DNA from 3 places in the Mesobacillus sp. genome. Region 1 is predicted to be linked to each of the others. Evidence: riboswitches for the same ligand, from Rfam matches in the RefSeq annotation. Region 1 holds a riboswitch; each other region holds the start of a gene.
The links. A riboswitch is a leader RNA that binds a small molecule or an ion and turns the genes downstream of it on or off. The one in region 1 is predicted to bind thiamine pyrophosphate.
Positions count from the first base shown of each region.

Region 2: it holds a riboswitch for thiamine pyrophosphate, as region 1 does, so the genes downstream of both, AC3EBE_RS16650 (YkoF family thiamine/hydroxymethylpyrimidine-binding protein) here and thiT (energy-coupled thiamine transporter ThiT) in region 1, are expected to answer to the same signal.
Region 3: it holds a riboswitch for thiamine pyrophosphate, as region 1 does, so the genes downstream of both, AC3EBE_RS20495 (3-oxoacyl-ACP reductase) here and thiT (energy-coupled thiamine transporter ThiT) in region 1, are expected to answer to the same signal.

Region 1 covers NZ_JBYNSB010000003.1:2,490-5,697, reverse strand. Annotated here, with positions in the region: gene AC3EBE_RS01425 (histidine kinase N-terminal domain-containing protein) at 52-1,182, opposite strand; TPP riboswitch at 1,442-1,548, shown strand; gene thiT (energy-coupled thiamine transporter ThiT) at 1,655-2,227, shown strand; gene AC3EBE_RS01415 (FeoA family protein) at 2,555-2,779, shown strand; gene feoB (ferrous iron transport protein B) at 2,776-3,208, shown strand, end outside.
Region 2 covers NZ_JBYNSB010000042.1:25,866-29,073, reverse strand. Annotated here, with positions in the region: gene AC3EBE_RS16675 (DUF2238 domain-containing protein) at 1-24, shown strand, start outside; gene AC3EBE_RS16670 (hypothetical protein) at 21-164, shown strand; gene AC3EBE_RS16665 (hypothetical protein) at 244-486, opposite strand; gene AC3EBE_RS16660 (hypothetical protein) at 642-830, opposite strand; gene AC3EBE_RS16655 (hypothetical protein) at 1,047-1,298, shown strand; TPP riboswitch at 1,367-1,465, shown strand; gene AC3EBE_RS16650 (YkoF family thiamine/hydroxymethylpyrimidine-binding protein) at 1,639-2,241, shown strand; gene AC3EBE_RS16645 (ECF transporter S component) at 2,241-2,837, shown strand; gene AC3EBE_RS16640 (ABC transporter ATP-binding protein) at 2,821-3,208, shown strand, end outside.
Region 3 covers NZ_JBYNSB010000055.1:118,457-121,664, reverse strand. Annotated here, with positions in the region: gene pepT (peptidase T) at 1-934, opposite strand, end outside; TPP riboswitch at 1,093-1,201, shown strand; gene AC3EBE_RS20495 (3-oxoacyl-ACP reductase) at 1,474-2,235, shown strand; gene thiM (hydroxyethylthiazole kinase) at 2,290-3,114, shown strand; gene thiD (bifunctional hydroxymethylpyrimidine kinase/phosphomethylpyrimidine kinase) at 3,101-3,208, shown strand, end outside.

The DNA.
Region 1 (3,208 bases):
AAAAGCCCGTTCCTTCTTTATAAGGGACGGGCTTTTTGATAGTTGTGGGACTTACATTTCATTTCCGTTCAATGGCAAAAGAATGATAAATGATGTTTTGTCAGGTTCGGATGAACAGGCGAGTATTCCCTTATGTTTTTCAATGATTTCCCGGCAGACGAAAAGACCCAGCCCTGTTCCAAGTGTTTTGGTCGTGACAAATGGTTCAAAGATTGTCTTCAGTAAATTGTCTGGTATCACCGGGCCATTATTTGAGATTTCTAATTTGATATGAGTATCATTGACGAAGAATCCCTTGATTTCAATTCTCGGGTCGTCCCGATATTGGCTCAGGACATCAATTGCGTTGAAGATGATGTTGATGAGCACCTGCCTGATTTCATCAGCATACCCGTACAATTCCATCTTTTCGGCGACTTCCTTGTTAATCTTCACATTGGTATCAAGTATACTTGGATAAAGGAAATTTAATACCTCATCAATCATTTTATTTACTGAGAAAAAAGTTTTCTCTTTCCCAATCAGCTCCTTTTTGGAAAGAAGCAAAAATTGCGAAATCCGGAAATTCAGCTGTTCCAATTCGCTCGAGATGATATCGAGATACTTCATCTCAGGATGATCGGATTTTAACAGCTGGATAAACCCCTGAATGGAGGTCAGCGGGTTGCGGAATTCATGGATGAAGCTTGAAGTCATCTGCCCGAGCAAAGTCAGCCGGTCTTTATGGGTAGAATCGATGAACTCATTCTTTTCCTCGATGATCTTATTCTTCTGTTCATTGTAATAAGAAACGGCGTAGTACAGGAATGTATCAAAGCAGTAATTGATTCTGTTAATCGTGTCCTGAAGCTCTTCCCATCCCAGTTTCATTTTATGGAGATGTTTATAAATAACAGACCGCCCAGAGTTTACGTTATAAACAAAGTCCCCGATGTTAATGTCAGCACGGACCCTTTCTTCTCCGACGGCAAAAGCGATTTTTTGTAAATGAACCTCAAGCTCTTCATTCGATTTCGAAAAGATGGCCATGATGATTCCATACATTTCTTCCGCGTTTTTTGTAATTCTTAATTTATATGGATCGTCCTCAGATACGATGATCATTTCATTCCACTCGGCAATCAGATGTTCTTTTTCACTAGACAGGAAGCTTAGCAGTCGGTTCTGTGTAATTGGCAGCATTTAATTGAGTCCTCCAGTTTAACAATTCCGTTTTTAAAAACATTCGGTGGAAAAATGAAAATCCCTTTGTCGAATATTTAGAACATACGCAGAAAGGCGTCGAATTAGCAAAAAGGTGACTAAAGACCGATTTTTTTATCAGTATTTGTTAAATTGGTTGTCGACATTTTAATATAAATTATGAGTTGCATAAAAAGATGAAATTGTTTTCCTTGTCTTCGTAGATAAAAAGTAGTATATTCATAGTTGACAAATTAAATAGAACCACAAGGGGAGCTGCGTAAAGCAGCTGAGAGTGAGCGGCCGAGTTCTTACCCTTTGAACCTGTTAGTTAATGCTAGCGTAGGAATGTGGATGCGATAGGAAAGCAATCTTGGGAATCCTATATCGATCCCTCGATTGCTTTTTTTGTTTCTGAAGCAGAAAAGGCGTGTTGAAGCGGACCTCATTCTGAAAAGAAGGGGGAAGAAACATGAAACAAAAGCAAACTTTATTTTTAGTGGAAGTGGCAGTATTTTCGGCCCTGGCGTATTTATTGGATCTTTTTTCAGGGTTCCTATTTTCAAGGATCTGGCCGCAGGGCGGATCAGTTTCCATCGCGATGGTGCCTGTATTCCTGATGGCATTCCGCTGGGGATTAAAAGGCGGTATCCTTACCGGATTCATATTTGGACTTTTGCAATTCATTCTTGGGATGTCTCAGATTTATCATCCGGTACAAGGCATTTTGGATTATCTCGTTGCCTTTGCTGTTTTGGGATTGGCAGGTGTATTCGCCAGCCAGGTGAAAGCCTCCCTTCAGGAAGGACGGGGCAAGAAGTGGATAGGCCTGATTGTAGCTGGCACGTTTATCGGGAGCGCACTTCGATTCATCGCCCATTTTCTTTCAGGGTGGATTTTCTTTGGCAGCTATGCACCAAAAGGGCAGCCAGCATGGGTGTATTCAGCTGTTTATAATGGCACTTATATGCTTCCAAGCATGATTCTCAGTGCGATCATTGTCATCCTTATTATCAGTTCAGCACCTAATAGGATGCTCAAATAGTCAATCTTAAGAGGAGCCAGGTGCTCTTCTTTTTTTATGGTTTAATATACCGTTGCAGGTATATACTTAAAAAGTAAGATTTGTCAATTATATGGCTAAAAGCAGGTTATGAAGTTCCGAACCTTAAATCTGTGATTAATGTCACAGTGGAGGTGAGAGAAAAATGATTAAATAAAGATAATCATTCTCAATTAGCAAAATGTTTAGAAATGAAGAGAAACTGCTTTAACAATTTAATTTTAATTATAGCTCAGTGCCCTATCTTCCGAGGCACTGTAAATGTGAATAAGTAAATAACCAAAACATTTTCGGAAAAAGGTGATGGCTATGCTGGGGAATCTAAAGACTGGGGAAAAAGGCCGGATCTTGAATATTGCTGGTGCTGACAAGTTTGTTAAAAGAAGACTGCTAGACTTAGGTATTGCTGAAGGAGCAGAGGTATGTGTCAAGTGCATCCTGCCATTTGGCGGCCCGGTAATGGTCGAATCTTGCGGCCAATGCATCGGTATCCGCAGGAAAGAAGCGCTTAGAATCGAAGTGGAAAGAGTATGAATAACATTGCGCTTATAGGTAATCCAAATACAGGCAAAACCTCCCTGTTTAATAATTTGACAGGTTCATATGAATACGTAGGCAACTGGAGCGGCGTAACGGTTGAGAAGAAAGTGGGGGTCCTGAAGAACGGAAGGGACAAGCTCATTGATCTGCCAGGAGTGTATACACTTAACCCATTATCCAAGGATGAAGGAGTCGTTACCAATTTCTTTCTCCGCGAGCCATTCCAAAAGCTGCTTAACATCCTGGATGCATCGCAATTAAGAAGGAATCTTCATTTAACCTTGCAGGTAATGGAATATGATGCGCCTGTCATCATTGGCTTGAATATGCTTGATGTCGCCAAAAGCCGAGGAATTGAAATTAATATTGAAGAACTCTCGAGTCAATTGGGTGTCACGGTCGCCCCAGTAGTCGCAAGGTCCG
Region 2 (3,208 bases), on a different contig from region 1:
AAACAAAAGGAGGTATACAAATGAAAAAAGATCAGACAACACAAAATCATAATCTGAATGATGAGGAGCAAAAACATAGCATGGTATGCAATGACCAATTATTTTTTCAGGAGTTGAGAATTGCTGCTGAAGAAGCTGAGAAAGACTATGATGATCAAAGGTAATAAAAACTAAAATTGTCGCGAAAGAATGATTTCATTGTGAACGAAAAAAAGGCGGCCATCATGGCTGCCTTTAACATCTCTAATTAATAAACCGGTCTCTCTCTGCAGCTTCTTCCTCTCGCTGTGCCTCTCTTTCCTCATACCAGAATTTGATGTGAGTAAGAATTGAGAACACAAGGAAAAAATTCATCGTCCATACACTGACAAATGGAGCAATTCCCCCAAAGTCTACTGCTTCATATTGTTTTATAACCATTACAATATAAGACTCTATAAACACGAGAACAAAACCAGCAACACCAGCAATAGCCATTCTCATCATAAGTATAACCACCTTAAGTCTAATTATCAGATTATTAAAATAATACGACTTATTATTGCCAAGTGCAACTGTTTTGTTCATAATTTTGCCACATTTAGCTATGACAATTTGTCTTAACATTCGCCGTAAAATTGCTTTATTGCATCAATACTGTTTTATCTGTTCAGCCTTTTTTGTTTCTGCATAATTTCATACGACTTCTGGATAATATCTGTCAAGACATCACCTTTGTAAATCCTGCCGATTTTGGTATTCTCCTGATAATATTCCACAATCTCATCCAACATATCTGAGGTTTCCTTAGCTACTCTTACATTGAGTTGTATTCTTTGGGGTTCATTCATTGCTTATTTCCCTCCAGGTTTCGCGTTTACTCGATATTATTTAACTATCAACCTGCTAGCAGGTGGTATCATGCAGATATTTGTCGCTAACAATTTCTCAATGCCACTTATTTTACCACATACAGACAGGTATTGACACTTCCTTTGGCTTTATGTCTGTTTTGCCTTTTGTCAGTCAGGGTAATTGTAATGAAAACATAGACATGGGGTTTTGACATGGAATTAACTAAATGGTCATACGCAAAGAGATACAATATCAAAGCCCAGTTTAATGATTATCCAAACTCAATCGTCGTATTTAGGAAAATCAAAAACTATTATTTCGTATACACGGTACACTGGTCCTGGCATGATCCTGTTGTCACCAGGGAAGCTCTTGAGGAAATGGAATGGCTGCTTAACCAAGAGCTTGGATCTGCCCACGAATATCGACTGAGGAAGCACCAAAAAAATTCGAATGAAAAATAAATTAATATTTTTATATTTACAACTTCAACCAACTGCTTTAAGATGATTTTGAAACAATAACTGCATATTTTTGGCACTAGGGGAGCTATTCGCTGAGAAGGACTACGTCCTGACCCTTATTACTCGATCTGGATAATACCAGCGTGGGGAAGTGCAGAAGAACCTTTCCGTTACGCTATTCAGAAACGGCTGTATTCTACTGCACCCTTCCCATGGGGTGCAGTTTTTTGTTTTTACATATGGCTATTTATAAGGCAATCGCGTTATTCAACTGTTGTGCCGACAGGAATCTCTGTTGCTTTACAAAGCCAGCTTAAAAATGAAGAGGAGATGAAAAGCAGTGAGTAAAAGATTATGTGGAACAAGCGAAATTTCCGGAGCAAGATTTTCTATCTATCCTATGTCAGACAATTTTGCAGGAATCATTATGTCAACTTTAAATGAGGTGGATACTTCAAAGGTCTGGATAGAGACTGACGATATAAGCACATGTGTCAGGGGCAATTCTGAACACGTATTCGATGTAGTAAAAGCTATCTATCTAAACGCTGCTAAAACAGGGCATCATGTGGTCTTGAATGCAACCTTCTCTAACGGCTGTCCTGGTGATACCACAGGAGATGCCTTTATGACAAATGATCATTTACGTATGAACGAATTGAGCTCGCGTGAAATAAAACAAGAGGTAGCAGTCCAATTCGCCTTATATCCGCTTGGGATACCTACATATATGGATGTCATAATGGGACAGGTCAGAGCCGCACAGCAACAAGGTGTTTTTTCAGGCGGGGTCCACTATGCGTCAAGGATGGACGGAGAGGCAAATAAAGTATTTGAAGCACTCGAGATGGCTTTCGATGGCGCAAGAAAGAGTGATTCTTCACATATCGTCATGACTGTCACAATGTCAGCCAACAGCCCATCAAGAAAGGAGAAGAGATAATGCTTACAAACTGGAAACTTCGTGAGGTGGTAGTATTATCTGTCCTTGCAGTTGTCTTTGGGATTATATATCTCCTATTCCTTCAGCTTGGTAATGTGCTGGTAGGTATGTTCGGATTGATCGGATATGATTTTATTTTCGGGATTTGGTTCATCGTTTCCATCATTGCTTCTTATGTCATAAGAAAACCTGGCGCAGCTCTTCTTTCTGAGACAATTGCCGCGATGATTGAAGTAATGCTTGGCAACGCAGCAGGCCCACGTTTAATCCTTGCAGGAATCATACAGGGATTCGGTGCAGAGGCTGTCTTTGCGGCTGGGAGATGGAAAAACTATTCTGTTTGGGTTCTTATGGCAGCAGGAATGGGATCGTCTGTAACAAGTTTTTTGTGGGGTTATTTTCTGTCCGGTTACACCGCTTTATCTCCTGGATATGTAACAGCCATGTTTTTGGTTAGACTTGCAAGCGGGGCACTCCTGGCCGGTCTTCTGGGGAAATTTATTAGTGACAGCCTGGCAAAGACTGGCGCACTGAACAGCTTCCCAATTGGCAAAGAAACCAGAAAGGCAAAGCAGAATCATGAATTCTCAGCCTAAAGAAAACCTCCTAACTGTATCTGGTCTCTCCTTTGCTTTCGATACCGGAGGCAAAGTGTTAAATGGCATTTCATTCAGCATGCAAAAAGATGAAACTGTACTGGTGCTTGGGCCAAGCGGTTCAGGTAAAAGCACATTAGCTTATTGCCTGAATAATATATACCCATCTTCCGTTGATGGAATTATGGAGGGTACAATCCAGTTTCACGGCAGAAACACATCATCCTTTGGCCCGGGCGAAATAAATCAAAAAGTTGGTCTTGTCCTCCAGGATCCAGATGCACAATTTTGTATGCTGACAGTGGAAGATGAGCTCGCTTTCGTACTAGAGAACATCCAGACACCAAGATCACAGATGACAGAGAAAATCG
Region 3 (3,208 bases), on a different contig from region 1:
GATATTCACCATATTTCAGCCTTAGTTCGTTGGTGATTTGCTGCATGAGATCCTTCCGTGCCTGGAAGCTGTCCCGGTCAAAATCACGAATGATATAACTCAGCGTTGTTTCCTCCACATCGCCATTGATGGAGCTGAGGTGGAAGAAGCCTTCATATCCCGCTGTATGTTCCGGAGCCTCTTCTTCAGGCAGCCTGCTGTTGAATTCCATCGCGATCTTCGCGGAGTTGACCATTTTCCCCTTTGCCGTTCCAGGGTGGACATTTTTTCCCTTGAAGGTCACCTTGGCACCAGCGGCATTGAAGCTTTCATATTCCAGCTCGCCTAGTGGGCCGCCGTCAATCGTATAGGCGAATTTCGCATTGAATGCTTCGACATCGAACCTATGCGGCCCGCGGCCTATTTCTTCATCAGGTGTGAAGGCAACCCTGATTTTCCCGTGCTTGATTTCCGGATGCTTGACCAGATAATCCATCGCCGTCATGATTTCAGCGATTCCAGCCTTGTTATCAGCTCCAAGAAGGGTTGTGCCGTCTGTCGTGATCAAGGTGTGTCCCTCGTATTGCGGCAGCTCAGGGAAATCCGCAGGAGAGAGGATGATGTTCTGTTCCTTGTTCAGCATAATTTGCTGACCATCATAGTTTTCAACTACCTGAGGTTTAACATTTTTTCCTGTAAAATCAGTAGCCGTATCCACGTGGGCAAGGAAGCCGATTGTCGGTACATCCTTATTGGTATTGGCTGGAAGCGTCGCCATTACATAGCCGTTTCCATCGATCGTGACTTCCTGCATCCCGATGCTATTCAATTCTTCGACAAGCATATTCGCAAGTGTAAGCTGTCCCTCGGTTGAAGGGCAGGTTTCACTATTTTCATTCGACTGGGTATCCACTTTTACATAGGTTGTAAATCGTTCAATAATTTCATTCTTCAATTCCCTTCATCTCCCATTCATGAGTATATTTTCATATTATCACACATCTTTATGAAGACAATTTCTGGGGAGGTGAATAATGGGAATTTTTTAATAATAATCGGAAAATGCTTTACATATAAAAATGTTAAGGCTACTATGAAACTAATTAAATATCGTTGTACTACTAGGGGTGCCCTGTGTCGGGCTGAGAGAAAAACGGCAGTTTTTTGACCCTTTGGACCTGATCTGGGTAATACCAGCGTAGGAAAGTAGTAAGAGATGATTTTTTTCCCTTACATTGCTTTTAAAGCCAGGTCCTTTCACGGATCTGGCTTTTTTATTTTTTTGCTCTGAAATAAGGCTGTTGATTTCCGTTCCAGGCGCTTCGCTTTCCGCGGGGCTGGCGCTGAGCCTCCTCGTCGCTTTGCTCCTGCGGGGTCTCACCTGTCCAGCTGCGCCCGCAGGAGTCTACGCGCCTTCCACTACAATCAACAGTATCTTAAAAATCAAATCTATTTTGGTTATATCAGAGCAATATTCCAAGGAGGTTTTCAAAAATGGAACTAAAAGATCAAGTTGTACTGGTGACTGGCGGCAGCCGGGGATTAGGAGCAGAAACAGTGAAGGCTTTTGCGAGGGAAGGCGCAAGGGTTGTCATAAATTATTTCCAAAATGAAATGAAGGCAAAGCAGCTTGAAGAGCAAATTGGCAAAAACGCACTCGCCATCCAGGCTGATGTGAGAAATCCGGAACAAGTGCAAAGCATGTTCAAACAGGCTAAGGAACATTTCGGGACTCCGATTACCACGGTGGTAAATAACGCTTTAGTCAGCTTCAAGTTCGACCCTGTAACGAACAAGGATGCGTTTTCCGTAGGCTGGGAGGATTACAAGGCTCAGCTTGAGGGCGCCATCCGAGGAGCATTGAATACAATCCAGGCTGGACTACCTGATATGAAAGAATCCCGGTTTGGCAGGGTTATCAATATAGGCACAAACCTGTTCCAGAATCCAGTCGTTGCCTATCACGACTATACGACAAGCAAGGCAGCCTTGTTAGGGTTCACTAGGAATATGGCAAATGATCTAGGGAAACACGGCATAACCGTCAATATGGTTTCAGGCGGTTTGCTAAAAACAACAGACGCCAGCGCGGCGACATCTGCTGAGGTATTCCAGCTGATTGAATCCTCGACCCCTCTCAGAAAAGTGACCGATCCGGCAGAAGTCGCAGATGGGATTGTTTTCTTTGCATCTCCATGGGCGAGGGCAGTTACAGGGCAAAACCTTGTGGTGGACGGCGGCCTGGTCATGGATTAGAAGGCGAAAGCCAGCACCTGGAACGAACTCACGAAAGATGAAGGAGGAATTGCTATGCAAAAACAAGAGATTGCCAGCTTGCTAAAAAAGGTCCGTACTGAGAATCCATTGATACATAACATCACGAATGTCGTGGTCACCAATTTTACCGCCAATGGATTGCTTGCGCTCGGTGCCTCGCCGGTTATGGCGTATGCACCTGAAGAAGCTGCCGAAATGGCCGCAATCGCAGGATGCCTTGTATTGAATATCGGAACATTGAATACGCAGGTAGTTGAATCGATGCTAATAGCCGGCAAATCAGCCAATAAGCATGGAGTGCCGGTCATTCTTGATCCAGTCGGGGCAGGGGCGACAGCTTTCAGGACAGAAACGGCAAGGAAACTGATGGCAGAGTTAGAGATTTCGATAATCAGAGGGAATGCGGCGGAAATCGCCAATGTTGCCGGTGAGAATTGGGAGATTCGCGGAGTAGATGCCGGTGAGTCAGCTGGTGATGTAGCCGAGCTCGCTGTTTCAGCTGCCAAAAAATTAAAAACAACCGTTGCTTTAACAGGTAAGGATGACATCATAACCGATGGCGTAACAACAATCATTGGCCACAATGGCCACTCAATCCTGACAAATGTAACAGGAACCGGCTGTCTTCTTTCCTCGGTCGTTGGAGCCTTTTCGGCTGTGGAAAAAAATCAGCTTCAGTCAGCAGCTTCTGCGATCATTACCTATGGAATCTCAGCTGAAAAAGCAGCAAATCAAAGTGCGCACCAAGGGCCGGGAAGCTTCCAGATAGAATTCCTGAACCAGTTAAGCAAAGTGAATGAGGACGATATCATGAGACTTAGTTCTTTTACGAAAAGGGAGATGAATGAATATGTTTAAAGCACTGACAATTGCCGGATCGGACAGCGGCGGAGGAGCAGGAATCCAGGCTGATCTTAAGACATTTCAGGAACTCAGTGTCTATGGCATGTCT